4 regions of the Streptomyces sp. NPDC050743 genome follow, and region 1 is predicted to be linked to each of the others. Evidence: riboswitches for the same ligand, from Rfam matches in the RefSeq annotation. Region 1 holds a riboswitch; each other region holds the start of a gene.

Region 1 (7,048 bases):
AGCCGGTATGCGTCGTCGTCCTGCCCCACGGTCTGCGGCGGTTGCACGGGGAGGATCCCTGGCTGGGGACCGCCGTAGTGCCGGATGATCAGTTCGCGGGGGTCCGGTCCAGCACCCGCGTAGAAGGCGAGGGCGTGTCCTCGGACGAGCAACTGGTCGTTCCAGCGCAGTTCCGCGGGATCCCTGTCGTACAGGGATGCCAGAAGGAACTGCCGCGCCCGGCGGGCGTTGAGGCGCTGTGCGGGGGGCCAGGACACGTCCGTGTCCGCGTACAGCAGAGGGAGGGCATCCCCTTCGCCGTTCCCATCGGCTGGCTGCGAGGCTTGCGCGCCCTCGCCCTCGAAGCCGTCGTCCGACTCATCGAGAACGCCCTGCGGCTGATCAAGTGTGGCCTGCACCGGGCGGGGATTGGGGAACACCGACGCCAGCGATGCCGATTTGAAGCGGGCGCTGAAGAGCTTGGTGCTGGGCCGCTCGAAGCGGTCCACGGGGCGGGCCAGCAGGCGGCCGCCTGCCGTCCGGTAGAAGGCGACGTTGACCTCCTTCTCCAGCCATTCGTCGAGTTCGTAGGTCGAGCCCAGGTCCCCGTCCGGGGTGATCTCGGCCGTTTCGAACAGGGCCTGGGCCTCGGTCCAATCGACCGACTTCAGGCCCTCGACGGCCGCGGCCGCCGCGTTGAGCCGCTCATCCTGTTCCTCGAAGACCCGGTCGGGGATGACGACGCCGACGAGGTAGCAGCCGTTGCCGACGACTCGCCAGGTGGAGGTGAGTTCGTAGGAGGCGCCCAGGAGCATGTCCTCGGCGGCGTCACAGATAAGGGCGTCGAGCTCTGAGTCCTCCCCCGGACCAATGCCGGAAGGCAGATCCGGGATGGGGAGCACCTCCACAGTGTCAGCGTTGCAGGGCTGCTCCGAGATCACCGCGATCGAGTAGGTACCGGAGTTCCATTCGCGCTCGACGCGGGCGTAGGGCGAGCTGATGGCGTCTTCGAGGTCCACGGGGTCTTCTTCCCTTTCGGGCGTCGTCTGGCGGAGCGGACCGGTGCGGACGGCGCTCCTCGTCCGCACCCGCAGATAGGGCAGGACACGCTTGCGCACCGGATCGGACGAGGCAGGCCTTCCACGCGGCCAGCGGCCCCCGCAGTCGGGGCAGGCGTACAGCGACGGCTCCGGATGCACCTCGTGGACGATGACGTGCAGGGCCCGGTTCGTCACCGGGCCGCGACCGGCCTCATGCTCGGCGCCGGCATCCGGCGGAGGTTCGGTCTGGAGTGATGCGGCGCAGTGCGGGCATCGCGGGCGTGGGGCCACGGCGGCACTCCTCGGGCTGGTACGGAGACCTCTCGGCAGACCCCGTGGAGGTCTGTGCTTGCCGCCGAAGGGCGCCGAGGTGGTCGGATCTGGCTCTGAGGGGCACGGCAACCCGAACGGTCAGAGTCGGGGCCGGCGGGGTCAGTCCTGCGGGGACCGCCTGGTTGCCTGCCAGCCGCGTGTTGGTGCTTCCTCAGCTCCGGAGCAGGAAAGCAGCCTCCATGTCGTTGCCGACCAGGCGAATACCGCATCCTGGCCGAACTGCTGGCCCAGTACGCATGCTTCGTGGTCGCTTATGCCAACAATCGCTGCGCTGTCCTCGGTGTATCGGCCGTCCGCGTCACCGCCGACAGCAGGCCAGAACGGAAGTCCTCGTCGGCGCAGCAGGCCGAGCAGCTCTTGGTGGGCGCGGTCGTTGTCCTGCCGGGATACGGAGCCGCCACCAGGGTTGTGAGCCGTAACAATGTGGATGGTAGCGACGTGCGGGGCAGGAAACGGGCCGACCGCTACTCCGGGCGCTGCCGGTGCTACTCGGACCGTTCCTTCGGGCAGCTCGATATCCACCACGGCCCGCTGGTAGAGGGTCCACTGCGGCGTTCTGAGGGTCGGTGTGTCAGCGGGCATGAGGGCCTCCGTCCGAGAGGGACCCCCTTACCCGCCGGGCAGGGAGATCCGCGCTTACCCCCACGACCGTGGGGGCCTGGTCTTCCCTGGAAAGCACCTTGCGCGGTATGCGAGGTTGCCAGCCGACGCTCGTCCAGGGGCGCAATCGGCTTCATGACCAAGACGGATACTGACACGAGACCCGGCACGAAGTCCACCACTGGATCACCTCGCCACCTTCACCGAAGCTCCACAACCGCACCGTGCCGTCGTCGCCCGCGTTGGCCCACAGCGGGAAATCAGCGCCACGCGTGCCTGCTCGTCGGGGTGTGCCAGGATCACGCGTAGGCGTGCGGCATCCGGCGGCAACTCGTTCACGCGCGTTCGATTCAAGTACCACTGCGGCCCTCGGTCGCCCCGACCCTGCGCGTGCCGCCGAAAAGTTGGCGGGGGCCTCGACCTCGTCGACTGGTGGCTTCAGCAGGCAGGGCCGACAGCCATCTGGACCTTCTTCAATCGCGCGGCCGGGACCGCGTCGACGTTGTAGCCGGGGTTATCGCTCGCCCACGCGGCTTCGGTGCAGTCGCCGGCCTCGGTCGGTGACGTGCGCTGCAGCCACTGGAAGGTCGTCGAGCAGTCCACCTGGCTGTAGTTGCCCAGGGCCTGCGCGTTGGCTGGCACCCCAACCGATTTCGTCCAGACGAGGACGTCTCGGGTGGGCGGGCAGCTCTTCGCCGACCCTGACGGCTTCGGCTTGCCTGTGCGAGGTCCGCTAGGCGTGGCCTTCGCCTTAGAGCCGTGGTTCTTAACGGGCGGCCGGGAGGAGGTGTGCGCAGGTATCGCTTTGGCGTCTTCGGTGCTGCCGCCCCCCCAAGCGGCGGTCAGCAGGATGGCGGCGATGGGCAGAATGAAGCGACGCACGAAGCCCCCCGGCAGTGCAGCAGTTTCGTGCAGCCACAGTGGCAGCTGTGTACGGAGCACGGGCTGTTGTTGCCGGACCGTGACGATACGCCTGGTCGGCCGCGAGCTATTGACCCCGAGCCGCTGGCAAACCCCGCGATCAGGTAGAGCGCATCGACGAGTGCCAGGCGGACTTCTGGCCCCACACTCACCCGACTGCTCCAGCTCTCGGGCATGGACGCGCGATGGGTCCGCCCGCCCGGGAACCATGACCTGAAATCCGGGCAGGTCGCAATGGAGATTCACCGCGCGGAGCAGCTGCGGTGTGTCCTTCTGCCGGCGGGCTCACGATAACCCCGGCCGGGACGTTGCAGATGCGCCGCTCGGCACTCGACCCCAACCTGGTCGAGTGCCGAGCGGCCGGGTTCGTGGGCCGCAGGTATCAGACACCTGCTCGCCGCACGACAAACCGGCCAGCCGTGGCCGCACTACCGCAACGAGCACGAGATCTGGGTCTAACCGACCCAGTTCGAGGGGCACGTCGAGCAGACGGAGTGCGTGCTCAGAATGGTCAACTGAAGTGCACCCGTCCTCCCGCGGGAGGTCGCCGTCCCCGAGCCAAACGCTGCGGCCCCTATCGCGATGCCTTCGGCCCGTGCACCGGCCGCTGCCTCTTCGGAGACATGGCCACGAGGTCGGCGAGGGCGGCTGCCCATCGGTCGACGTGGCATCCCTCGCCGTTTGACTGGGCGCGTTCGCCGCACGAGTACTGCTGTGAACCCTTTGCTGCCTGTCCTGACAACCACTCACTATCGTCTCCTTGACGATAACTGAGGTGCCGTGTCAATCTGGCGCAGCATCAAGCCGTTGATGAACCGACTTCTTCAGCCTGCGAGTTGCGGCTGCGCCACCCCAACTGCGCCTGGGATCGCTGCCCGCCCGCCCCCTGCTCGGCACAAACGTGCGCCACCACACCACATGGAGGCTCCATGGTCCACGCCCGTAAACCCCAGCCCCACTTGGACTCCCTGGTCACCGACCGGGCCGCGGGCGTACTGCTCGGGGCAGCCGTGGGCGACGCGTTGGGCGTGCCCTACGAGTTCGCGACAAGGCTGCGCGAGGACCAGCAACCGCAGATGATCGGCGGTGGCCTGGGTCCGTACGAGCCCGGCGAGTACTCCGACGACACCCAGATGCAGTTGTGCATCGCCGACGTCGCGGCCACCGGGGCGGACCTGCGCACCCCCGAGGCCCTCGACCAGATCGCCGCCAACTTCCAGCAATGGCTGAGCGGCGGCGCCACCGACGTCGGCTCGCAGACCCGCACCGTCCTGGACGCCGCCCGCCGGGCTGGCGGAGCGCCGGGCGCGGCGCTGTCGGAGGCCGCACGAGGCTTCACCGCCGGCAACGATCGCGCCGCCGGGAACGGCTCGCTGATGCGCACCGGGATCGTCGCTCTCGCTCACCTGGGCGACGCCGCGGAGATGGCCGAGGCCGCCACCGCCGTCAGCGCGCTCACCCACCCCGATCCCGACTGCGCCGACGCCTGCGTGCTGTGGTGCTCCGGTATCCGTACCGCGGTTCTCAAGGGCACGTTCGACGGCGTCCGCGCGGGCCTGGACCTGCTCCCCGAGGAGCGCCGGGGCGTGTGGGCGCGGCGCCTGGACGAGGCGGAGGCCCACCCGCCGCACCACTTCGGCAACAACGGCTGGGTGGTCCACGCCCTCCAGGCCGCCTGGTCGGCGATCACCCACACCGCCGTCCCCGAATTGCTGCCCGCCAAGGGCAGCTTCCCCACCCAGCACTTTCACCTCGCCCTGGAGGCGGCGGTGCGCGCCGGGACGGACACCGACACCGTCGCGGCGATCGCCGGCGCCCTGCTCGGCGCACGCTGGGGCTGCTCCGGCATCCCGCTTCAGTGGCAGCAGGCCGTCCACGGCTGGCCCGGCCACAGACAGGCCGACCTGGTCCGACTGGCAGTGCTCGCCGCCCGCGGCGGGAGCAACGACGACGCAGGCTGGCCCTTGGCGCAGCGCATGCCGATCCCGTCACAGTCCAGCCGGGCCTTCGCCATACACCACCCGCACGACCCTGGAGTGGTACTGGGCAACTTGGCCCTGACACAGCGGGCCGAGCCGGTCCCCGTCGATGCCGTGGTATCGCTGTGCCGGGTCGGGACGGACCCGATCCTCCCCGGCAGCGACATCGAGCATGTCCGCGTCTGGCTAGTGGACAGCCAGGGACACAACGCCAACCTCCACTACGTCATGGACCAGGCAGCCCGCCAGGTACTGCGGCTCCGCCACGCCGGCAAGCGGGTCCTACTGCACTGCGCGGCCGGGCAGAGCCGCACCCCGGCCGTCGCAGCCCTCTACAGCCACCTGGCCACCGGAACCGACGCCGAGACCGCCCTGAACGACCTGCGCCGGGTGCTGACCGGCGGCTGGCATCTCGACAAGCACCCAGAGATGCAGGACGCCGTGCACGCGTTGGCCACCCCGGCGGCCAGCGATGGCACCTCTCCCGTAAGCCGGCCGCGAGAGGTCGAGGAAGTACGGCAGGAGCGCGACGCGGAGCCGGAGCGGCAGATTGAGTTCTTGAAGCAGAAGTGGACATCCTCGCGGGTGCGCGGGTTGCTGCTTGGGCTGGCGGTGGGCGACACGCTGGGTGCGGCCCAGGGCAAGCTGCCAGCCGAGGGTACGTTGCGGGCCGGGGTAAGCACTCAGCTGGCCTGCTTCACCGCCGAGGGCACGATCCGCGCTTGCGTGCGCGGTGACCACAGGGGCCTGTGCCATCCCCCGTCGGTGGTGTCGCATGCCTACTGCCGGTGGGCCGCCCTGCAGGGCATAGAGGTGGAGCGGATGCGGAGCCGCTGGGTCACGGCTGGTGACGAGGAGTGGCCCGACGGCTGGCTCGCCCAGGTCCCCGTGCTGGCACACCGGCGGGGTTCGGCACCGGCGACCGTGGCCGCCCTGTCCAAGATCGAGCAGGGCACCATGGAGAAGCCGACGACGACCAGCCGCGGCTGCCATGCGCTCACCCGTGCCCTCCCCGTCGCCGTGGCCGTTGCGGGGCACGACCCGGAGTACTGGGTTCGGCAGGCTCGCGAGATCGCCGCCCTCACCCACGGCGACCCGGCCGCCCAGTCCGCCGCGGCCCACGCGACCGTGCTGCTCAGCCACTGCCTGACCAGCACTCCCGAAGTGCAGGAGTCCCTGTTCGTCGCGCAGTCACAGGTGCGCCAAGCCCTGATGGACGCCATCCACGCGCTTCCTGATATCGACCCCGACCTGTCCAGCAGGGAACGCGTACAGCTCATCAAGGCACTTGAGCAGGCCGACAAGCATCCTGCCGACCCGAAACGCCTCGCCCACCTCGCCCCGGACGCCACCGCGCCCTCGGCGCTGTTCGGTGGCCTGTATGTCGCCGCCTCCTTCCCAGAGCGAGACCAGGTGGACGCCGCACTGCGCTTCGCCGCCGGAGCGCCCGACGGCGACTCGGTGGCCTGCATGACCGGGGCGCTGCTCGGAGCGGCCCACGGCGCGGAGGCGCTGCCCATCGATCTGGTGAGCCGGCATGAACTGTCCTGGGTGCTCGACACCCTGGCCCGCGACCTCGTCGCCCAGATCGTCGACCGCCCCAGCGGCGGCGGGTACGGAGGAGGCTGGGACCCGCACTGGTTGGGCCGCTACCCCGGCTGGTGATCCGCCGAGCGCCCTGAGGGCTTCCCCGACGCCCACTTTGACCAGCTCCTCGCCTACTGCATCACGCTGCACCCGCCCGCCGGCCACCTCATCTACGTCGAGGGAAACGTCCCGCACGCCGCGCACCACATCTGCAACACAGGCATCCACATCAAGGAGCCAGAGTGATCGTCCTTCCGCACGATCTAGATCTGCCGGACCGCGACACGGTGCTCGGCCAGGCGTTCCCCTTCGACCGAGCCCGCTGGATACCCGAGCTGCCAGACGCCACGTGGTGGCCGGCCGAACTCGACTCATGCCCGCTCGTAGGCAAGTGGCCGCGGGTGGACCGCCGAACGGTGTTCAGCATCGCTCGCAAAACGGACACCGTTGAAGGACGTCGGCGCCTGCTCGTCGCGGCCCTGGTTTGGGGAACGGGCACCAAGGCCCGGTCAGTAGACAGACGCGCGCAAATCTTTCGCCACTCTCCAGGTACTGACATCGACGCGCGACTCGACGCGGTACTCGAGGCGCTCCTAGAGCGAGGAGCTA
Region 2 (7,048 bases), on a different contig from region 1:
GCAGAGCGGGTCACCTTCGCCGGGTCGATGATGCCCTCGGCGACCAGGTCGACGTATTCGCCGGTCGCGGCGTTCAGGCCGTGGCCCGGGGTCAGGCCGCGGACCTTCTCCACCACGACGCCGCCCTCGAGGCCGGCGTTGACGGCGATCTGCTTCAGCGGGGCCTCGAGCGCGATGCGGACGGCGTTGGCGCCGGTCGCCTCGTCACCCTCGAGCTCCAGCTTCTCGAAGACCTGGGAGGCCTGCAGCAGGGCCACGCCACCACCGGCGACGATGCCCTCCTCGACGGCCGCCTTGGCGTTGCGGACGGCGTCCTCGATGCGGTGCTTGCGCTCCTTGAGCTCCACCTCGGTGGCGGCACCGGCCTTGATGACCGCGACACCGCCGGCGAGCTTCGCCAGGCGCTCCTGCAGCTTCTCGCGGTCGTAGTCCGAGTCGCTGTTCTCGATCTCGGCGCGGATCTGGTTGACGCGGCCGTTGACCTGCTCGGAGGAGCCGGCACCGTCGACGATGGTGGTCTCGTCCTTGGTGATGACGACCTTGCGGGCGCGGCCCAGGAGGTCCAGGGTCGCGTTCTCCAGCTTGAGGCCGACCTCCTCGGAGATGACCTCGCCGCCCGTGAGGATGGCGATGTCGCCGAGCATGGCCTTGCGGCGGTCACCGAAGCCCGGGGCCTTGACGGCGACGGACTTGAAGGTGCCGCGGATCTTGTTGACGACCAGGGTCGACAGGGCCTCGCCCTCGACGTCCTCGGCGATGATCAGCAGCGGCTTGCCCGACTGCATGACCTTCTCCAGGAGCGGGAGCAGGTCCTTGACGGAGCTGATCTTGGAGTTGGCGATGAGGATGTACGGGTCCTCGAGCGACGCCTCCATGCGCTCCATGTCCGTCGCGAAGTAGGCGGAGATGTAGCCCTTGTCGAAGCGCATGCCCTCGGTGAGCTCCAGCTCCAGACCGAAGGTGTTGCTCTCCTCGACGGTGATGACGCCTTCCTTGCCGACCTTGTCCATGGCCTCGGCGATCAGCTCGCCGATCTGGGTGTCGGCGGCGGAGATGGACGCGGTGGAGGCGATCTGCTCCTTGGTCTCGACGTCCTTCGCCTGCTCCAGCAGGGCGGCGGAGACGGCCTCGACAGCCTTCTCGATACCGCGCTTCAGGGCCATCGGGTTGGCGCCGGCGGCGACGTTGCGCAGGCCTTCCTTGACCAGGGCCTGGGCGAGCACGGTCGCGGTGGTCGTACCGTCACCGGCGACGTCGTCCGTCTTCTTGGCGACTTCCTTGACCAGCTCGGCGCCGATCTTCTCGTACGGGTCCTCGAGCTCGATCTCCTTGGCGATGGAGACACCATCGTTGGTGATCGTGGGGGCGCCCCACTTCTTCTCGAGGACGACGTTGCGGCCCTTGGGGCCGAGCGTCACCTTCACGGCGTCCGCGAGCTGGTTCATGCCGCGCTCGAGGCCGCGCCGCGCCTCCTCGTCGAACGCGATGATCTTGGCCATGTGAAGTGGTCCCTCCAGGACTGGGGGTGATTCCTTCGGACCGCGCCCGCGCCCGCGACGGACGGCTCGCCGGCCTTGTGGTTCCTTGCCCCACCCGGCCTGCGGGCCTCACCGACCCGGTCCTTCACTGTCACTCTCACCTTCAGAGTGCTAACGCCAATGATTAGCACTCGGCATGGTCGAGTGCAAGCGCCTACGGCGTACGGCGCCCCCGTCAGCCGCCCGCGGACACGGGGACCCGGGCATGACGAAGGGCCCGCACCCCGAGCGAGGTGCGAGCCCTTCGAAGACGAACGAAAAACGTCGCTGCCAGTCGACGCGTGCTTCAGCTGGTCGCCAGCCGGACCATGTCCGCCTGCGGGCCCTTCTGGCCCTGCGAGATCTCGAAGTCGACCCGCTGCCCCTCTTCCAGGGTGCGGTAACCGTCCATCTGGATCGCGCTGTAGTGGACGAAAACATCCGCACCACCGTCGACCGCGATGAAGCCGTACCCCTTCTCCGCGTTGAACCACTTGACGGTGCCCTGAGCCATGCCTAACTCCCCTATTACTGGCCCTTGCACAGATCCACACTTCGCGGACCCGGGTCAGACCTCACCCCCCATCGGTCGGGGGCGTGCGCCGGAACGCGTCGACCGCGGCTGAATGTATCTGTCCAACTGCCGTCTGCAACAGGTCAATCGGACGAGAATTCTGGACGGGAACGGTCCGGAATGTGCGGAGAATTCGCCTGACTTCAGGGCAAGTCGGGCTCCAGAAACCCCCACAAAAGCCGCATATAACCCGCACACTTTGGCTACTTCTTGTCGGGCGTGCGGCATGAATACAGGGCCCCCGACCGGTGGTCCGAGGGCGCGTTCCCCAACTCTACCGCGCTCAATCACGCAGAATTGCCTCCTCCGCTTCTCTCACGGAGGAGGCAATTCGATGAACAGTACGTAACTGAAGTTACCCAAGGTAACGATCAGCCGCCGGCGACGGCCGGAATGATGGAGACGCCGACGCCGTCGGGGGTCGCCGTCTCCAGTCCCTGCTCGAAGCGGACGTCGTCGTCGTTGACGTAGACGTTGACGAACCGGCGCAGCTTGCCCTGGTCGTCCAGGACGCGCGCGGCGATGCCGGTGTGGTTCTTCTCCAGGTCGGCGATGACCTCGGCGAGGGTCGCGCCCTCGGCGGCGACCTCGGCCTGACCGCCGGTGTAGGTGCGCAGGATGGTGGGGATGCGGACGGTGACGCTCATGCTTGTGACCTCCGGTGAAGGTGGGCGCCCGGAAGGGGCGCGGGGCACTGCGCGACCAGCCCCCGCGGCCCGCAGACGAACAACGACTCAGACGAGACCGGCGTCTCGGAAGGACTCCAGGGTGGGCCGAATGGTGGCGGTCAGCCCGGTACCGGCCACCGCGTCCAGCGTCTTCAGGCCGTCGCCGGTGTTGAGGACCACCGTGGTCTTCGCCGGGTCCAGGACGCCGTCCTTGAGCAGCTTGCGGGTGACGCCGACGGTCACACCGCCCGCCGTCTCCGCGAAGATGCCCTCGGTGCGGGCCAGCAGCTTGATGGCGTCGACGACTTCCTCGTCCGTCACGTCCTCCACGGCACCGCCGGTACGGCGCGCGATGTCCAGGACGTACGGCCCGTCGGCCGGGTTGCCGATGGCGAGGGACTTGGCGATGGTGTTCGGCTTCTGGGGCCGGACGACGTCGTGCCCCGCCTTGAAGGCGGTGGACACCGGCGAGCAGCCCTCGGCCTGCGCACCGAAGATCTTGTACGGCTTGTCCTCGACCAGACCGAGCTTGATCAGCTCCTGCAGACCCTTGTCGATCTTCGTGAGCTGGGAGCCGGAGGCGATCGGGACCACGATCTGGTCGGGCAGCCGCCAGCCGAGCTGCTCGCAGATCTCGTACGCGAGGGTCTTGGAGCCCTCCGCGTAGTACGGCCGCAGGTTGACGTTGACGAAGCCCCAGCCCTCGCCGGCCGGGTCGCCGATCAGCTCGGAGCAGAAGCGGTTCACGTCGTCGTAGTTGCCCTCGATGCCGACCAGCTCGCCGCCGTAGACCGCGGCCATGACGACCTTGCCCTGCTCCAGGTCGTGCGGGATGAACACGCAGGAGCGGAAGCCGGCGCGGGCCGCGGCGGCGCCGACGGCACCGGCGAGGTTGCCGGTGGAGGAGCAGGACAGGGTGGTGAAGCCGAAGGCGCGGGCGGCCTCCAGGGCCTGGGCGACCACGCGGTCCTTGAAGGAGTGGGTCGGGTTGCCGGAGTCGTCCTTGACGAACAGGCCGCCGGTGACGCCGAGTTCGGCGGCGAGGTTGTCGGCCTTGACGAGCTTGGTCCAGCCCGGGTTCAGGTTCGGCTTGTCGGCCACGTCGGCCGGGACGGGCAGCAGCGGCGCGTACCGCCAGATGTTCGCGGGGCCGGACTCGATGCGGCGGCGCAGCTCTTCGGTGTCGTAGGCGGAGAAGTCGTAGGCGATCTCCAGCGGGCCGAAACACTCCTCGCAGGCGAACACCGGGCCGAGGGGGACGCGGTGACCGCACTCGCGACAGCTCAGGGCCGCGGCGGGACCGAGGTCGACGGTGGAATCGGTGGAGCTTGCAACTGTCTGCACAGCCATGGAGGCGAGGCCCTTTCTCCTCATCTTCCTCACGACGCATCTCGCCGTGAGACGGATTTGGCACCTTCCCTGGCCGGGAGCCTCGCGTGAACGAGTTCGACTCAGGGGGGTTGCCGGGGCTTCATCGGGCCGTGTCCCTCTGCCCCTCTGGATGAGCGGTATGCAGTTGTGAGCGCGCGGTCGACCCCGACATGCGATGGTCACCGACGTTGTTCAAGACTGTAACCGAAGGCCAGGACAGTTGAGATAGTCGTCCGAACCGCGAGACACGTGAGGAGCCGCTGACTGTGCTGGAAGAAGTCGAGCGCTGGCTGGCCACCCGTTCCTGGTCGGTGACCGATCGCCCGCTGCACAAGATCCTGGCGGCCAAGCAGCGCACGGGCCAGTCGGTCTCCGTCGTGCTGCCCGCGCTCAACGAGGAGGAGACGGTCGGCGACATCGTCGCGGTCATCCGGCACGACCTCGTGGAGCGGGTCCCGCTCGTCGACGAGATCGTGGTGGTCGACTCCGGCTCCACCGACCGCACCTCGGAGGTCGCCGCCGCCGCGGGCGCGCGGGTCGTCCACCGGGACGAGATCCTGCCCCGCATCCCCGCCGTCCCCGGAAAGGGCGAGGTGCTGTGGCGCTCGCTGCTGGTGACCGGCGGCGACATCGTCTGCTTCATCGACGCGGACCTGAGGGAGTTCTCCTCCGACTTCGTCTCCGGGATCGTCGGCCCGCTGCTCACCGACCCAGGGGTGGACCTGGTCAAGGGCATGTACGACCGCCCGCTCGCCGGGACCGCCGGCCAGGGCGGCCGGGTCACCGAGCTGATGGCCCGCCCGCTGCTGAACATGCACTGGCCGCAGCTGGCCGGATTCGTGCAGCCGCTGGGCGGCGAGTACGCGGCCCGGCGCTCGCTGCTGGAGCAGCTGCCGTTCCCGGTCGGGTACGGCGTGGAGCTGGGCATGCTGGTGGACGCCCTGCACCTGGTCGGTCTCGACGCGCTGGCCCAGGTGGACGTGGGCGTGCGCAAGCACCGCCACCAGGACGGGCAGGCGCTGGGCCGGATGGCCGCGGCGATCTACCGCACGGCCCAGCTCCGGCTGGCCCGCGGCCATCTGATCCGCCCCACCCTCACCCAGTTCGAGCGCGGCGAGGACGGCTTCGAGCCGCGCACCTACTCGGTGGACACCGAGGAACGGCCGCCGATGGTGGAAATCGCGGAATATGCCGAGCGCAAGGTGGCGTGAACCGGTCGTATACGGCGGCGTGCCGGGCGTGGCCGTACGTTTGAGCGTTTCCGGGCCGGGCTAGGTTGAGGACCATGGCTTCCACGCAGGGTGCTGCCGAGAAGGCTCGGGTGCTGGTCGCGTCCAATCGCGGCCCGGTTTCGTACGCGGTGGACGAGAAGGGCTCGCTGCACGCCAAGCGGGGCGGCGGCGGGCTGGTGTCGGGGCTGTCGGCCATCGGGTCGGGCGCGGACTCGCTGTGGGTGTGCTCGGCGCTCGGCGACGGGGACCGTGCGGCCGTACGGCGCGCGGGCGACGGGCTGCTGCCGGACGAGGACACCGGCGGGCAGCGGGTGCGGATGCTCGACATCGACGCGAGCGTGCACTCCGACGCCTACAACGGCATCGCCAACTCGGTACTGTGGTTCGTCCACCACATGCTGTACCAGACCCCGCTGGAGCCGGTCTTCGACGCGGAGTTCCGGCGGCAGTGGGCGTCGTACGAGGCCTACAACCGGGCGTTCGCCGAGGCGCTGGCCGAGGCGGCGGCCGAGGGGGCGACGGTCCTGGTGCAGGACTACCACCTGTGCCTGGTGCCCGGGATGCTCCGCGGGCTCCGCCCCGACCTGCGGATCGGCCATTTCTCGCACACCCCGTGGGCGCCCCCCGACTACTTCGAGCTGCTCCCGGGGGACATCCGCGAGCGGCTGATGGCGGGCATGCTCGGGGCGGACCGGGTGGCGTTCCTGACCCGGCGGTGGGCGACGGCCTTCCAGAGGTGCGCGGAGGGGCTGGACGCCGAGCGCTACCTGGTGGCCTGGCCCTCGGGCTCCGCCCGGCACGTCGAGCACCTGCGCGAGGGACGTCGTCGTACGTACATCGGCGTGCACTCCCTCGGCGCCGACGCCGACTTCCTGCGGGCCCGCGCGCACCAGCCGGACGTGGAGGAGCGGATGGCGGCGCTGCGGGAGGAGATCGGCGAGGGCCGCAGGACCGTCGTCCGCGTCGACCGCACGGAGCTGTCCAAGAACATCGTGCGCGGACTGCTGGCGTACCGGCAGCTGCTGGAGGAGCACCCCGAGTGGCGGGAGCGGGTGGTGCATCTCGCGTTCGCGTATCCGTCGCGGCAGGACCTCGGCGTGTACCGGGACTACACGGCCGCGGTGCAGCGGGTGGCCGAGGAGATCAACTCGGCCTACGGCACGCCCGGTTGGACGCCGGTCGTGCTACACGTCAAGGACGACTTCGCCCGCTCCCTGGCCGCGTACCGGCTCGCCGACGTGGCGCTGGTCAACCCCATCCGGGACGGCATGAACCTGGTCGCCAAGGAGGTGCCGGTCGTCTCCGACGAGGGGTGTGCGCTGGTGCTGTCGCGTGAGGCCGGGGCGTACGAGGAGCTGGGCGCCAACGCGTTCGTGGTGAACCCCTACGACGTGCTGGAGACCGCGCGGGCCCTGCACGAGGCGCTGTCCCTGCCGCCGGAGGAGCGGGCGGACCGCACCAAGAGGCTGGCGGCGGCGGCCACCGCGCTTCCCCCGGCCCAGTGGTTCCTGGATCAGCTGCGAGCGCTGGAGGAGCTTCAGTCCAGCTGAGCGGCGAGGGTCCGCAGTAGGTCTACGACACCGGCCGGGCCGTCGACCACCATGTCCGCGCGTTCCGCCAGCTCGGTGACCTCCGTGCTGCCGCTGCAGACCAGGAGGCCGGGCACGCCCTCGGCGCGGAGGTCGT
Region 3 (7,048 bases), on a different contig from region 1:
GCGGTGGTCAGCACGGTCACGCGAGCGCGACTCTGCTGCTTGGGTCGACGGTGGGACGCCACGGAGGACGAACTCCTTCTTGTGAGTGATCACCCGTTCGGAGGTTCGAGCCCTGACCCTAGTGACCCACTTGTGATCAGTTCAAATCCTCACACCAAAAAACCTCGTCACACAATGCATTCTTTGCACACAAGTCACATGCGGTGAGGTGTGGTTGACACTACGTTGCGTGATGATCAACTCAATTCGGGCATTGCGTATGCCCGTTGGACCTTCAGGACAGTCGCTTCAGAAGCACCGCAGAGGCGACCGGACGGGCACCCGCCCTGGCGACCCCGTCGGCCACCTCCCGGTCGGTGGAGGCGACGATGACCGGACGGCCCGGCGGCTCCGCGCGCACGAGCTGCCGGATCAGCTCGTCGGCCGTGACGCCCGGCTTCGAGAACAGCACCCGGACGCCGCGCGGCGGCGCCAGCAGCACCGGGGCGGCCAGTTCGGCGCCGTCGAAGACACAGGTCACCTCGGCGCCCGTCTGCGCGGCGAGCGCGGAGAGCTGCCCGAGGAGCCGGAGCCGCTGCTTCTCCAGCGGCATCTGCGGATAGCCGGTCTTGGTGACGTTGTAGCCGTCGACCACCAGATGCGCCTGCGGCAGCGCCAGCAACTGGTCCAGGATGGCCGGATCGTTCTCCGACAGGGCGCGCGCCGCGATGTCCTTCGGTGTCATTCGTCCCGGTTCGACCGCATCCACGGTCTCGGCGGGCCGTACCGACACGGGCGGCAGGGCGAGTTCGCGCCTGAGGCCCTGGGTCGCCTCCAGCAGGGTGTCGAGCAGCAGCCGTACCCGCATGTCCTCCACGCTGCGGCCCTCGCGGGCGGCGCGGCGGGTGGCCTCCAGCGCGGACTCGGCCTCGCCGAGCCGGGCCTTGAGCCGACGCGACTCGCTCTCGGCGGCCGACACCCGCAGGTGCGCCTCGGCGCGTAGGGCGTCCATCTCCGCCTGGGCCTTGCGCAGTGCGGCCTCGCCCCGCTTGACGTCGCTGAGGGCGGCCCGGAGCTTGCGGTGCAGCGACTCCGCTTCCTTCTTCGCCGACTCCAGTTCCGTACGCAGCCGTTCGGTCTCGGCGCGGGTGTGCTCGCGGGCCTGGGCCAGCTCGGCGCGCAGCCGCTCCAGCTCGGCCCGGTTCTCCTCGTCGGCGCGCTCGGCGTCCGCGCGCTGGACCTCCTCGCCGGCCGCCGTGACCAGCTTCACCCAGCCCGTCGGGCGCAGTACGTAGGCCGCGGCCGCCACGTCGAGCGGGTCCGCGGCCGGGAGCGGCGAGCCGGAGTCGAGTGCGCCGGCGAGTTCCGGCTGCGCCTCTCTGAACTTCTCCCCGATCCGCTGCCGGAACAGCGCATCGGTCTCCAGCGTCGCCGCCATGGCGTTCCCGGCGAACTTCGCCCGGCGACTGGGGGTGAACCGGGCGTACTGCCTCAGCTGAGCGGGCAGTTCCGAGACGGTCAGCCCGCCGAAGCCGTCCGAGACGATCTGGACGACTCTCCGGCGCACCCCGTCGGGCAGCGGACGGTCAAGCACCTCGGCGGTGCCGTCGCCCGGCCCCCCGCCCGTGGTCTCCACCATCCGTCACACCCCACTACTTCAACTTCTTCGGGGCCGCTCCGCTCAGGAGCCGGCGCCCGGCCTGTCCACGAGTTCCACCTGGTCCACCGCGTTGCACCAGCGGCACCGCACCGACTCGATGGTCTCACTGACCACCTCGCGCTCCTCCACGGTCGGCTCCCCGGCCAGATCGAGGTGGACGTACTCGACGACCTTCGAGGAACGCGTCACGTCGAACCGGGTGAGGTTGCCGCACAGGGTGCAGCGCCATCGGGTGGTGGCGGTCGGCAGGGGAACCGTCATCGTGGCTGTCCGCTTCCTTCTCGTAGTCGCTCGCCGCGCCGCCGGCCGACGCGTGTGGCCGTAACCCTACGGCCTGGCGGCAACTCGCCGCTGGTCCGTCCGCGGCGGCGAGGCGGTCTGTCCGCTTGCGTCCCGTTACGTCATGCTCTGTATTCATGATCAGCCAGTGGAGCACGGCGGCCGGCAGGGCCTTCAGAGCGGTCCGGAGCACCTCAGCACCGATGACGTACGGCCTCATCGTCCTGTGCTGCCTGCTCTTCGTCCTGGGTCCGGCCTCGGGGCTGACACCGGGATACGGCTCCGGGGACGGCCTGCAGGCCGCACAGCGGGCGTACTTCCGGCGCTGGGGCGTGGTGCCGGCCGAGCTGTTCGCCAGGCCGGTGCGGGAGGCCCTGACCCCCGTGACGGCCCTGTTCGTGCACGGCAGCTGGGTGCATCTGCTCGGCAACATGCTCTTCCTCTTCGTCTTCGGCGCGATGACCGAGGAACGGATGGGCCGGGTCGAGTTCACCCTCTTCTTCGTCGGCTGCGGCTATCTCGCCCTGCTCGGATATGCGGCCGCCAACGCCGCCTCCGACCAGTCGCTGGTGGGCGCGTCCGGGGCGATCTCGGCGGTTCTCGGAGCGTTCCTCTACCTGTTCCCGCGCGCCCGTGTCACCAGTCTTCTGCCGTTCCTGTTCTTCCTGCCACTGCGGTTTCCCGCGTGGATCGTGCTGCCGTTCTGGGCGGCGCTGCAGTGGGCGGCGGCGGAGCACAGCTCCGACGGGCCGGGGGTGGCGTATCTGGCGCACCTCGTCGGCTTCGGTCTGGGCTTCGGCTACGCATGGGTGCGGTACAGCCGTACGACTAGAGTGAAGTGCGCCCCAGCTCCGGCACCCGAGGGAGAGAACCAGCCGTGATCACCGCGATCGTCCTGATCAAGACCAGCGTGGACCGGATCCCCGAGATCGCGGAGCAGATCGCTTCGCTGGAGTCGGTGAGCGAGGTCTTCTCCGTCACCGGCACGTACGACTTGATCGCGATGGTCCGGGTGCGGCAGCACGACGATCTCGCCGATGTCATCCCCGGCCGGATCAGCAAGATCCCCGGTGTGGAGGGCACGGACACGCATGTGGCGTTCCGGACGTACTCGCAGCACGACCTGGAGGCCGCGTTCTCGATCGGCCTGGACAACTAGGGTTCGCCCCGGTTGCCCACGCCATCCCCCGCACCCCCTCCGGGGCGCTGATCACACCGCCGGCACGCAGCGGCCGTCCTCCGTGCGGTACGTCCACTTCGCGCCCTCGGTCACGAGTTCCCGGACCGCGGTGACGAAGCGGTCGACGTGTTCGTCCGGGGTGCCGGCGCCGAAGCTCACGCGGACGGCGTTGAGGGACTTCTCGCCCGGCTGGGCCTCGGGGGCGCCGCATTCGCCCTGGGTCTGGGGGTCGGTGCCGAGGAGGGTGCGGACCAGGGGGTGGGCGCAGAAGAGGCCGTCGCGGACGCCGATGCCGTACTCGGCGGACAGGGCCGCGGCGAAGTGGGAGCTGTTCCAGCCCTCGACGACGAAGGAGAGCACGCCGACGCGGGGGGCGTCGTCGCCGAAGAGGGACAGCACCTTCACCTGGGGGACCTCCGCCAGGCCCGCGCGGACCCGGGCGATCAGGTGCCGCTCGCGCGCGACCAGGGTGTCCCAGCCGGCCTCGGTGAGCGCCTTGCAGGCCGAGGCGATGGAGTAGGCGCCGATCACGTTGGGCGACCCCGCCTCATGCCGCGCGGCGCTCTCGTGCCACTCCACGTCCACGCCGCCGTCCTGCCGCCGGGCGACCGTGCGGCTGGCCCCGCCGCCCGCCAGGTACGGCTCGGCCGCGCGCAGCCAGTCGGCGCGGCCGGCCAGGACGCCGGAGCCGAAGGGCGCGTACAGCTTGTGGCCCGAGAAGGCGACCCAATCGACGTCCAGGTCACGGACGGACACGGGGTGGTGCGGGGCCAGCTGGGCGGCGTCCAGGACGATGCGGGCGCCGTGCGCGTGGGCGGCCGCCGCCAGCTCCCGTACGGGCCACAGCTCGCCGGTGACGTTCGAGGCGCCGGTGACGCAGACCAGGGCCGGACCGCGGCCCCCTTCGACGGACACGGTGCGGTCGGTGAGGGCCCGCTCCAGGGTCGTGACGGCCTGCTGCGGGGTGCGCGGGGCGTCGAGGTAGGTGACCTGGGCGTCCTGCCAGGGCAGTAGCGCGGCGTGGTGCTCGGTCTCGAAGACGAAGACCTGGCAGCCGGCCGGGAGGGCCCGGGCCAGGAGGTTCAGGGAGTCCGTGGTGGACCGCGTGAAGATCACCTGGTCGTCGGGGCGACAGTCCAGGAACTCGGCGACCGTCCTGCGGGCGTTCTCGAACAGGTCGGTGGACAGCTGGGAGAGGTAGCCGGCGCCCCGGTGGACGCTGCCGTAGTACGGCGCGTAGGCGGCCACGTCGTCCCAGACGCGCTGCAGGGCGGGGGCGCTGGCCGCGTAGTCGAGGGCCGCGTAGGTGACCTCGCCGCCGGTGACGAGCGGCACGGTGACATCCCGGCCCAGAACGGGCAGCGGGGAGCAGACGAACTGGTCGGAGGCAGCGGTGAAGACGGACATGGGTGGACTCCCGTGAGAACGTACGCCGAAGACGACGTACGGAAAGAAGAGAAAAGGGGTGTGCGGAGGCGGGGCTCGGCGGCCCTATCGCATTCGCTTGCTCACGGAAGGCTCCCTCGACGACCAGGACCCCTGGTCCCGCGCTCTCAGCGGCGCGCGAGGGGTCCGCGCTTGCCGTAGACCTCGCTGCCTACGACCTGGTCCTCACCCGGGGCACCCCGCCACGGACGGAGGGTTGCCGGACAGCCGGCCGGGGCCGAATGGCTGTCACTCATGACCTGGTACAGGAACGTACGGGAAATGATCGTCGTCCCGCAACCCGAGTCCGGATCGCGGGACGATCCCCGGTGGAGCGCTAGGCGTTGCTCGCCGCCACCCACCGCTCCAGCGTCCGCTTCGCCGCACCCGAGTCGATCGACTCCGCCGCCATCGCCATCCCGTCCCGCAGCTGCTCGGTCAGCGGCGCGTCCGTGGGCCGCAGCGCGACGAGCGCCGCCGCCGAGTTCAGCAGCACCGCGTCCCGTACGGCCCCCGCCTCACCGTCGAGCAGGCGGCGGGCGACCTCCGCGTTGTACGACGCGTCCGCGCCGCGCAGGGCCTCCACGGGGACGAGGTCGATGCCGACGTCCCTCGGGTCGAAGGTCTGCTCGGTGACCTTGCCGTCCCGGACGACCCACACCCGCGAGGTGGCGGTCGTCGTCAACTCGTCCAGGCCGTCGTCGCCGCGGAAGACCAGGGAGGAGTTGCCGCGCTCGGCGAGGACGCCCGCCACGATCGGGGCCATCCGCAGATCCGCCACGCCGACGGCCTGGGCGCGCACCTGCGCCGGATTGGTCAGCGGACCGAGGACGTTGAAGGTCGTACGGATGCCCAACTGGCCACGGGCGGCGGCCACATGGCGCAGCGCCGGGTGGAACTTCACCGCGAAGCAGAAGGTGATCCCGGCCTCCTCGGCCACCTGCGGGACCCGCTCCAGCGGGAGGTTCAGATTGACGCCGAGCTTCTCCAGCACGTCCGACGCGCCCGACGCCGAGGACGCGGCCCGGTTGCCGTGCTTGACGACCTTCGCGCCGGCGCCGGCGACGACGATCGAGGACATCGTGGAGATGTTCACCGTCTTGGCACCGTCACCACCGGTGCCGACGATGTCGACGGTCTCCCCCGGCACCTCGATGACGTTCGCGTGGGCGTACATCGCGCGCACGAGCCCGGTGATCTCCTCCACCGTCTCGCCCTTGGCGCGCAGGGCCACGGCGAATCCCGCGATCTGCGCGTCCGTCGCCTCCCCGCGCATGATCCGGTCCATCGCCCATGCCGTGGCATCCGCGCTCTGGTCCCGGCCCTCCAGCAGGGCGTTCAGTACCTCGGGCCAGGAACGGCCCGCCGCGGTGTCGCCTCCAGCGGGGGTCACAGCGCTCATCAGCCGCTCCTGGTGTCGTGAGAAACAGTGTGATCCCAGCCTATCCACCCCCGGACACGGCGAAGGGCCCCGTCCGTAAGCCGGACGGGGCCCATCAGCGTGGCGTGGCGACGCGGGGATCAGTGGTGGCCGTGGCCGCTCGTGATCTCCTTGTACTCGTCGACGGTCGGCTTCGGGATCTGGTTGTCCTCGCCGTAGTAGGCGTTGGACAGCTTCACCCGGAACTTCTCCGAGGCCGGCACCTTGCGCTCGACACCGTTCTCGTCGACCGTCGGGCCGATCTCGGCCGGCTCGTACTGGTGGTGAGCCGTCAGGGTGTGCAGCTGCTCCTGGCTGAGCGGCTCGTGCACCTCGATGAACTCACCGTGCGGCAGCCGCTTGATGATGCCGGTCTCGCGACCGTGCAGCACCTTGTCGCGGTCGCGGCGCTGCAGGCCCAGGCAGATCCGCTTGGTGACGATGAACGCGATGATCGGTCCGACGACGAAGCCGATCCGGACGAACCAGGTGACCGCGTTGATCGACAGGTGGAAGTGGGTGGCCCACAGGTCGTTGCCACCGCCGACCAGGGTGATCATGTAGATCGTGATCCAGGCGACACCGAATGCGGTACGCGTCGGGGCGTTGCGCGGACGGTCCAGGATGTGGTGTTCGCTCTTGTCGCCGGTGATCCAGGACTCGATGAACGGGTAGACCGCGATCGCCGCCAGGACCAGCGGGAAGAGCACCAGCGGAATGAACACGCCCAGGACGAGCGTGTGACCCCAGAAGTTGACCTCCCAGCCCGGGAAGAAGCGGACCAGACCCTCGGCGAAGCCCATGTACCAGTCGGGCTGGGCGCCGGTGGACACCTGGTCCGGACGGTAGGGGCCCATGGCCCAGATCGGGTTGATCTGGGCCACCGCCGCGATGGCCGCGATGACACCGAAGACCAGGAAGAAGAAGCCTCCGGCCTTGGCCATGTACACCGGCAGCAGCGGCATGCCGACGACGTTCTTCTCGGTCTTTCCGGGACCCGCGAACTGCGTGTGCTTGTGGTAGAAGACCAGGATCAGGTGGCCCACCACCAGGCCGAGCATGATGCCCGGCAGCAGCAGGATGTGGATCGAGTAGAACCGGGCGA
Region 4 (7,048 bases), on a different contig from region 1:
CCGTTGGAGAGCCGGCCGACGGTCACGCTGCCGGCGGCGTCGGTGGTGGTCGCGGCGTCGCTGTCACCCCCGCAGGCGGCGAGCCCGGTGGCGAGGGTGGCGACGGCGGTCGCCGCGGTGATGCCGCGTATCAGGCCGCGTCGGGAAAGGTGGCTGCGCATGGCTGTCCTTGTCGTTCGGAAGTGTCGTTCGGGAACTGCGGTGGGTACGGGGTCAGAGGACCTTGCCGAGGAAGTCCCGGGTCCGCTCGTGCCGGGGCCTGTCCAGGACCTCCTGGGGCGGTCCCTGTTCGACGATCCGGCCGCCGTCGATGAAGACGATCCGGTCGGCGACCTCGCGGGCGAAGCCGATCTCGTGGGTGACGATGACCAGGGTGGTGCCGCTGGTGGTGAGGTCCTTGATGACGGAGAGCACCTCGCCGACCGTCTCGGGATCGAGCGCGGAGGTCGGCTCGTCGAACAGGATGATGCCGGGCCGCAGCGCGAGGGCGCGGGCGATGGCGACGCGCTGCTGCTGTCCGCCGGAGAGTTGGCGCGGGTAGGCGCCGGTGCGGTCGCCGAGGCCGACCCGGGTGAGCAGGTCGCGGGCCAGGTCCAGCGCTTCGGGCTTGGTCAGCTTGCCGGTGGCGACGGGCGCGGCGGCGACGTTGTCGAGTGCGGTCAGGTGCGGGAAGAGATGGAAGTTCTGGAAGACGAAGCCGATGCGGCTGCGCTGGGCCAGGATGGCGCGCTCGCTGAGCTCCTTGAGCCGGCCGCCGCTGCCGCGTTGGACGCCGATCGGCTCGCCTCCGACGCTGACGTGGCCGACCTCGGGTTTCTCCAGGTGGTTGATGACCCGCAGCAGGGTGGACTTGCCGGAGCCGGAAGGGCCGATGACGACGGTGACCTCGCCGGGGCGCACGGTCAGGTCGATGCCGTCGAGCACGCGATGGGTGCCGTACCACTTGTGGACGCCGTGGACCTCCAGTGCGGCCGGGGTGGTCTCGAGGCTGTCGGTGGCGGTCATACGGCGGCCTCCCTGCGCAGCCGGGCCCGGAACTCGGCGAGGCCCGCGCGCGCCTTCTGCAGCGGGGTCGGCGGCAGGGTGCGGGTGGCGCCCCGCGCGAAGTACCGCTCGACGTAGAACTGGACGACGGACACGGCGCTGGTGAGGATCAGGTACCAGACGGTGGCGACCAGCAGCAGGGGCACGATGTCGCCGGGGTAGGTGCTGCCCATGGTCTGCACGGAGCCGAAGAGGTCGAGCAGCGAGACGTAGAACACCAGCGAGGTGCTCTTGATGAGGCCGATGAGCTGGTTGACGTAGTTCGGTGTGATGGACCTGAGGGCCTGCGGGAAGACGATCCGGGTGAACTGGTAGCCCTTGGGCAGGCCGAGTGCGGCGGCCGCCTCGTGCTGGCCCTGGTCGACGGAGAGGATGCCGCCGCGTACGACCTCGGCCGCGTATGCCGCCTCGTTGAGGCTGAGCCCCACCACGGCGACCGTCATGTCGGTGGCGAGCCTGGACTCGTCGAAGCTGACGAAGGCGGGGCCGAAGGGGATACCGAGGCTCAGCGTCTTGTAAAGGGCGCTGAAGTTGTAGAGGAAGATCAGGACGACGATCAGCGGCACCGAGCGGAACAGCCAGGTGTAGGTCCAGCTCGCGGCGCGCAGTACCGGGCTGCCGGACTGCCGGCCGAGGGCCAGCAGGACGCCGCCCAGGAGTCCGAAGACGGCGCTGAGCGCGGCGACTTCCAGGGTCACGAGGAGTCCGTCGAGGACGGTGGGGCGCAGGAACCAGTAGCGGAAGCGGTCCCACTGGTAGAACGGGTTCGTGGCCAGCCCGTGCAGGAACTGCGCGACGAGCACGAGGACGACGGCGGTGGCGATCCACCGTCCGGGCCGGCGCAACGGCTGAACTCGCTGTGCCTTCGGGGGCGTTGTCGGGGTGTCGGCTGGCGGCGCCTCGGCGAGGGAGACGGCGGCGCCTGGGGGTTCACTCATGGCGGGCTCCGGCGGAGTCGGACACCCCGGCTCGCGGCGCGCGGCTGCGGGACCGCTACGGCACTACGGCACGAGGCGGGGCACGGCGGCGCACGGGAACCGGGGGCTGGGCGGGCGCGACGGCACACCACGGCGGCGGTGTGCGTCAGGAACGCGAGGGCTGGAGAAGGGAGGGCTGGAAAGGGTCGTCAGCCCTGGCAGCGGGCAGAGCCCGGTGCGGTACACAGTGCGCTGTTGACGCGGAGCAGATCGACGGCGCGGTCGGCGACGAGGAGCCCGCCGCACGACCGTACGCAGCCCTGGGGGCGGCTCGCGGCCGTCCTGGGAGCTGCGTACATGGCGTCACCTGTCACTGTTCCGGCCCCGCGGGGCCCTCGCGCTTACCGAAAACGTCATTCCGGTCCGGTCGTCACCTGGGGCACCCCACCGCGGTGCGAGGGTTGCCGGTCAGCGAGCCAGGGCTTGGCGCTGACGCTCATGACCGTTCTGAGCCGTAAGTAAGGCAGTTGGCCGTTCGAATGTCAACGGCCGTCCGCGTGGTGGACGCCGCCCGACCGTTGCTCACCTGCGGGAAGCGTCCTGGGCAGCCGCGGCGTGGCGCGCCCAGTCCAGGATCTGGACGGCCGCTCCGGCGGCTTCCAGGCCCTGGCAACGGCCGTGGTGGCGGCGGGAGATGCCGTCGAGGTCGAGAGGGCGGCCGAAGGCGGGATGGGCGGCCAGGCGGCCGGCGTAGGCCCACAGGGCGCGGTGGCCGGCGATGCGGTGGACGGCGGAGGCGTCGAGGTGACAGCGGTGGACGGTGTCCAACTGCACCAGCGTGACCCACAGTTCGACGTCGGCCGCAGTGAGCCGGCCGTCGACCAGGTACTCCTCCGCGGCCAGCCGGTTGTCCAGCCGGCCCAGGGTGTCCAGGAGCACGTCCAGGGCGGCGGCCCGCCCGGCGGGGTCGATGCCGGCCTGCCCGGCGCGCTGCGCGGCCTCCTCGATGCCCTCGGCACACATCCGTTCGACGGCCTCGATCACCGACTCCAGGCCGCACGGGTACAGAGCGGCGCGGCCCTCGTGCGGGAAGCGGTCGAGGTCGCGCAGGATGTCGCGGGCGTGGGTGCTGACGATGCGTCCGGACCAGTCGTCGCTGAGCACGGGTGCGAGGGCCGGGCCGGTGTACCGGTGGGCGCTCGCCTCGTACAGCGGGCGCAGCGCGGAGTGGCCGCCGCCGGGACAGTCCGGTACGGCGGGCAGGACCGTGACCGGACAACTGCCGTCCAGGCCGAGGAGGTGGTGGCCGACGGCGAGGCGCAGCCCGTCGGGGCAGGCGGTCGACAGATGGAGCCGGTAGCGGTGCGGCACGGCGTAGTGGCCGCTGCGCGCGTCCCGGCCGATCCGGCCCCGGAAGACGGGGGTGGTGCGGTGGGCGGGCGGGAGGGTGGCGAGCGGAGTGGTGGACATGCGTCTCCCCGGGTGGTGGGCGTGCGGAGGTGCGGCGTCGGCCGAGGGGCGCGCGGCGCCCGGCTCAGCGGTGGACGCTGATCGCGCTGCAGACGCGCAGCAGGTCGATGTGCCGGCGGGAGGTGAGCAGGGGTGCGCGCAACGGCGTACGGCCCGCGAGGCCGGTGACCGTGTCGAGGCGCGTCATGATTCCCTACCTGTTCACTAGGATTCCCACTCCGGAGTGTCGATCCGGCGTCCGACGCCGTCAAGGGGGCGTCCACGCCTAGGACATGCCTGTGGCCGGCCGAGAGCGCCGGAGGTCTCCTCAGAATCTGCGCCATGTGACATAGTACTGTCGTGGCAAAGGGACTGACCTGCGATGTCGTGGTGGTCGGAGCCGGCATGGTCGGCGCGGCCTGCGCCCTGTACGCCGCGCGGGCCGGGCTCGACGTGCGGGTGGTGGACCGGGGCCCGGTGGCCGGCGGCACCACCGGCGCCGGCGAGGGCAACCTGCTCGTCTCCGACAAGGAACCCGGACCCGAGCTCCAACTCGCCCTGCTGTCCGCCCGGTTGTGGGCACGGCTGGGCGACGAGCTGGGAGCGGCGGTCGAGTACGAGCCCAAGGGCGGCCTCGTGGTCGCCTCCAGTCCCGAGACCCTCGCCGCGCTGCACGCGTTCGCGGCCGGCCAGCGCTCCGCGGGAGTCGTGGCCGACCCGGTGACCGCGGACCGACTGCCCTCTCTGGAACCCCACTTGGCTCCCGGCCTGGCGGGCGGGGTGCACTATCCGCAGGACGCCCAGGTCATGCCCGCCCTCGCCGCCGCCCACCTGCTCCGCGCCTCCGGCGCCCGCCTGCACACGGGCCGGACGGTGACCGGGGTGCTGCGCACGGCCGACGGCACGGTGGCCGGCGTCCGCACCGACCAGGGCGACCTGCACGCACCGGCCGTGGTGAACGCGGCCGGCACCTGGGGCGGCGACCTCGCGGCGCTCGCCGGCGTCCGGCTGCCGGTGCTCCCGAGGCGCGGCTTCGTCCTGGTCACCGAGCCACTGCCGCGGATGGTGCGGCACAAGGTGTACGCCGCCGACTATGTGGCCGACGTCGCCAGCGACTCGGCCGCCCTGCGCACCTCGCCGGTGGTGGAGGGCACGGCCGCCGGTCCGGTGCTGATCGGCGCGAGCCGGGAGCGCGTCGGCTTCGACCCCTCGCTGTCGCTTCCCGCCGTACGGGCGCTCGCGGCCGGCGCGATCGGACTGTTCCCCTTCCTGGAGCGGGTGCGCGCGCTGCGGACGTACGCGGGCTTCCGGCCGTACCTGCCCGACCACCTCCCGGCGATCGGCCCCGACCCCCGCGCGCCGGGGCTGTTCCACGCCTGCGGACACGAGGGCGCCGGCATCGGACTCGCCACCGGCACCGGGCAGTTGATCGCGCAGACGCTCACCGGGAAGACCCCGGAACTGGACCTCACGCCGTTCCGGCCGGAGCGGTTCGAGGGGTACGACACCGACGGAGGCGACACGCCGTGAATCCCCTGGAGCTGGCCCGGGCCCACCCCGGCGAGGCCTTCACCGTCACCTTCGACGGGCGGCCCCTCGCGGCCCTGCCCGGGCAGACGGTCGCGGCGGCGCTGTGGGCGGCGGGGGTGACCTCCTGGCGCAGCACCCGCGGGGCCGGCCGGCCCCGCGGGGTGTTCTGCGGGATCGGGGTGTGCTTCGACTGCCTGGTCACCGTCAACGGCCGGGCGAACCAACGGGCTTGCCTGGTGCCGGTGGGGCCGGGCGATGTGATCCGCACACAGGAGGGGACGGGACGGGACGATGACTGAGCGAGCGCATCTCGCCGTCGTCGGGGCCGGCCCGGCGGGGCTCGCCGGGGCAGTGGCGGCGGCCGCCCGGGGCGTACGGGTCACCCTCGTCGACGCGGCCGAGCAGGCGGGCGGCCAGTTCTACCGGCAGCCCGCCCGGGCCCTCGGCGCCCGCCGCCCCGAGGCCCTGCACCACCAGTGGCGCACCTGGCAGCGCCTGCGGGACGGCATCGACCGGCACATCGACGCCGGACTCGTCACCCACCTGACGGACCACCATGTCTGGTGTGTGGAGCGGGGGTCCGACAGCTTCACCGTGCACGCCCTGCGCGGCCCCGCGCAGGAGGAAGGGGTCTCCGTCCGCGCCGACGCCGTCCTGCTCGCCACCGGCGGGTACGAGCGCGTGCTGCCCTTCCCGGGCTGGACGCTTCCCGGTGTCGTCACGGCGGGCGGCGCGCAGGCCATGCTCAAGGGCGGACTGGTGCTGCCCGGCCGCACGGTCGTGGTCGCCGGCACCGGACCGCTGCTGCTTCCGGTGACCACGGGGCTCGCCGCGGCCGGGGCGCGGGTGGCCGCGCTGGTCGAGTCCGCCGGCCCCGGCGCCGTACTGCGCCGCACCCCGGCCCTCGTGGCGGAGCCCGGCAAGCTCGCCGAAGGCGCCTGGTACGCGGCGCGGCTGCTGCGGCACAAGGTGCGCGCGCTGCCCCGGCACACCGTGCTGGAGGCGCACGGCACCGACCGACTGGAGGCGGTCACCGTCGCCGCGCTGGACAGGGACGGCCGGATCAGGCCCGGCAGTGCGCGCCGCATCCCCTGTGACACCCTCGCCGTCGGGCACGGCATGCTGCCGCACACCGACCTCGCCGAGACCCTCGGCTGCACCCTGACCGGCACGGACGTACGGGTCGACGACGAGCAGCGCACCGACGTGCCCGGCATCTGGGCCGCCGGGGAGGCCACCGGGATCGGCGGCGCGGCCCTCGCGCTCGCCGAGGGACACATCGCGGGCCGCTCGATCGCCGCCCGTCTGCGCGGCACCGCACCCGACCCGCGCTCCTGGGCGGCGGCCGCCCGGACCAGGACCCGGCAGCGGGCCTTCTTCGCGGCCCTGGAGACGGTGTACGCGCCGCCTGCGGGCTGGGCGGACCGGATCACGGACGACACGGTGGTGTGCCGGTGCGAGGAGGTCACCGCCGGTCAGGTCCGTACGGCCGCCGGCACGCTCGGCGCGGGTGATCTGCGCACCGCGAAGCTGCTCACCCGGGCCGGGATGGGCTGGTGCCAGGGCCGGATGTGCGCGCCCGCGGTGGCCGGCCTGACCGGATGCCCGCTCACTGCCGGCCGCCGCCCCTTCGCCCGGCCGGTACCACTCGGCGTCCTGGCCGCGCTGCCGGACACCGAACCACCGGACTGAATCACCACAACGGAGACCTGTCCACGGGTCACCGCAGTCAGTAATATGTCACACCTCATCGGATGGGGGACCTCCGCATGGCCCAGTCACCGAACCGTCCCTGGCGCGGCGTGCTCGTCGCCACCGCCCTCCCGCTGCGCGACGACCTCTCGATCGACTACGACCGCTATGCCGAGCACTGCGCCTGGCTGGTCGGACACGGCTGCGACGGCGTCGTGCCGAACGGCTCGCTCGGCGAGTACCAGGTGCTCACCCCCGAGGAACGCGCCCGCGTGGTGGAGACGGCCGTGGCGGCGATCGGCGGCGCGCGGGTGATGCCGGGCGTCGCCGCGTACGGCTCGGCCGAGGCCCGGCGCTGGGCCGAGCAGGCGGGCGAGGCCGGCTGCGCGTCGGTGATGCTGCTGCCGCCCAACGCC

What was found. A riboswitch is a leader RNA that binds a small molecule or an ion and turns the genes downstream of it on or off. The one in region 1 is predicted to bind S-adenosylmethionine.
Region 2: linked by a shared signal. The riboswitch ahead of thrC (threonine synthase) and the one ahead of ACIBJF_RS37705 (DUF3293 domain-containing protein) in region 1 are both predicted to bind S-adenosylmethionine.
Region 3: linked by a shared signal. The riboswitch ahead of ACIBJF_RS22740 (aminotransferase class V-fold PLP-dependent enzyme) and the one ahead of ACIBJF_RS37705 (DUF3293 domain-containing protein) in region 1 are both predicted to bind S-adenosylmethionine.
Region 4: linked by a shared signal. The riboswitch ahead of ACIBJF_RS14660 (amino acid ABC transporter permease) and the one ahead of ACIBJF_RS37705 (DUF3293 domain-containing protein) in region 1 are both predicted to bind S-adenosylmethionine.

Annotation. Positions count from the first base shown of each region.
Region 1 is NZ_JBITGJ010000063.1:9,987-17,034, reverse strand. It holds gene ACIBJF_RS37710 (hypothetical protein) at 1-998, opposite strand, end outside; gene ACIBJF_RS37705 (DUF3293 domain-containing protein) at 1,452-1,934, opposite strand; SAM riboswitch class IV at 1,980-2,093, opposite strand; gene ACIBJF_RS37700 (hypothetical protein) at 2,391-2,894, opposite strand; gene ACIBJF_RS37695 (ADP-ribosylglycohydrolase family protein) at 3,803-6,517, shown strand; gene ACIBJF_RS37690 (hypothetical protein) at 6,682-7,048, shown strand, end outside.
Region 2 is NZ_JBITGJ010000027.1:59,288-66,335, forward strand. It holds gene groL (chaperonin GroEL) at 1-1,499, opposite strand, end outside; gene ACIBJF_RS25010 (cold-shock protein) at 1,825-2,031, opposite strand; gene ACIBJF_RS25015 (MoaD/ThiS family protein) at 2,463-2,738, opposite strand; gene thrC (threonine synthase) at 2,826-4,109, opposite strand; SAM riboswitch class I at 4,127-4,267, opposite strand; gene ACIBJF_RS25025 (glucosyl-3-phosphoglycerate synthase) at 4,397-5,341, shown strand; gene ACIBJF_RS25030 (trehalose-6-phosphate synthase) at 5,416-6,912, shown strand; gene otsB (trehalose-phosphatase) at 6,900-7,048, opposite strand, start outside.
Region 3 is NZ_JBITGJ010000023.1:61,175-68,222, reverse strand. It holds gene ACIBJF_RS22765 (NlpC/P60 family protein) at 1-62, opposite strand, end outside; gene ACIBJF_RS22760 (NYN domain-containing protein) at 275-1,618, opposite strand; gene ACIBJF_RS22755 (hypothetical protein) at 1,661-1,900, opposite strand; gene ACIBJF_RS22750 (rhomboid family intramembrane serine protease) at 2,056-2,799, shown strand; gene ACIBJF_RS22745 (Lrp/AsnC ligand binding domain-containing protein) at 2,796-3,077, shown strand; gene ACIBJF_RS22740 (aminotransferase class V-fold PLP-dependent enzyme) at 3,129-4,505, opposite strand; SAM riboswitch class IV at 4,668-4,784, opposite strand; gene trpD (anthranilate phosphoribosyltransferase) at 4,861-5,925, opposite strand; gene ACIBJF_RS22730 (cytochrome bc complex cytochrome b subunit) at 6,045-7,048, opposite strand, start outside.
Region 4 is NZ_JBITGJ010000011.1:127,330-134,377, forward strand. It holds gene ACIBJF_RS14650 (ABC transporter substrate-binding protein) at 1-161, opposite strand, end outside; gene ACIBJF_RS14655 (amino acid ABC transporter ATP-binding protein) at 214-1,005, opposite strand; gene ACIBJF_RS14660 (amino acid ABC transporter permease) at 1,002-1,982, opposite strand; SAM riboswitch class IV at 2,354-2,465, opposite strand; gene ACIBJF_RS14665 (glutathione S-transferase C-terminal domain-containing protein) at 2,544-3,431, opposite strand; gene ACIBJF_RS14670 (putative leader peptide) at 3,496-3,618, opposite strand; gene ACIBJF_RS14675 (NAD(P)/FAD-dependent oxidoreductase) at 3,771-4,940, shown strand; gene ACIBJF_RS14680 ((2Fe-2S)-binding protein) at 4,937-5,239, shown strand; gene ACIBJF_RS14685 (FAD-dependent oxidoreductase) at 5,232-6,632, shown strand; gene ACIBJF_RS14690 (dihydrodipicolinate synthase family protein) at 6,710-7,048, shown strand, end outside.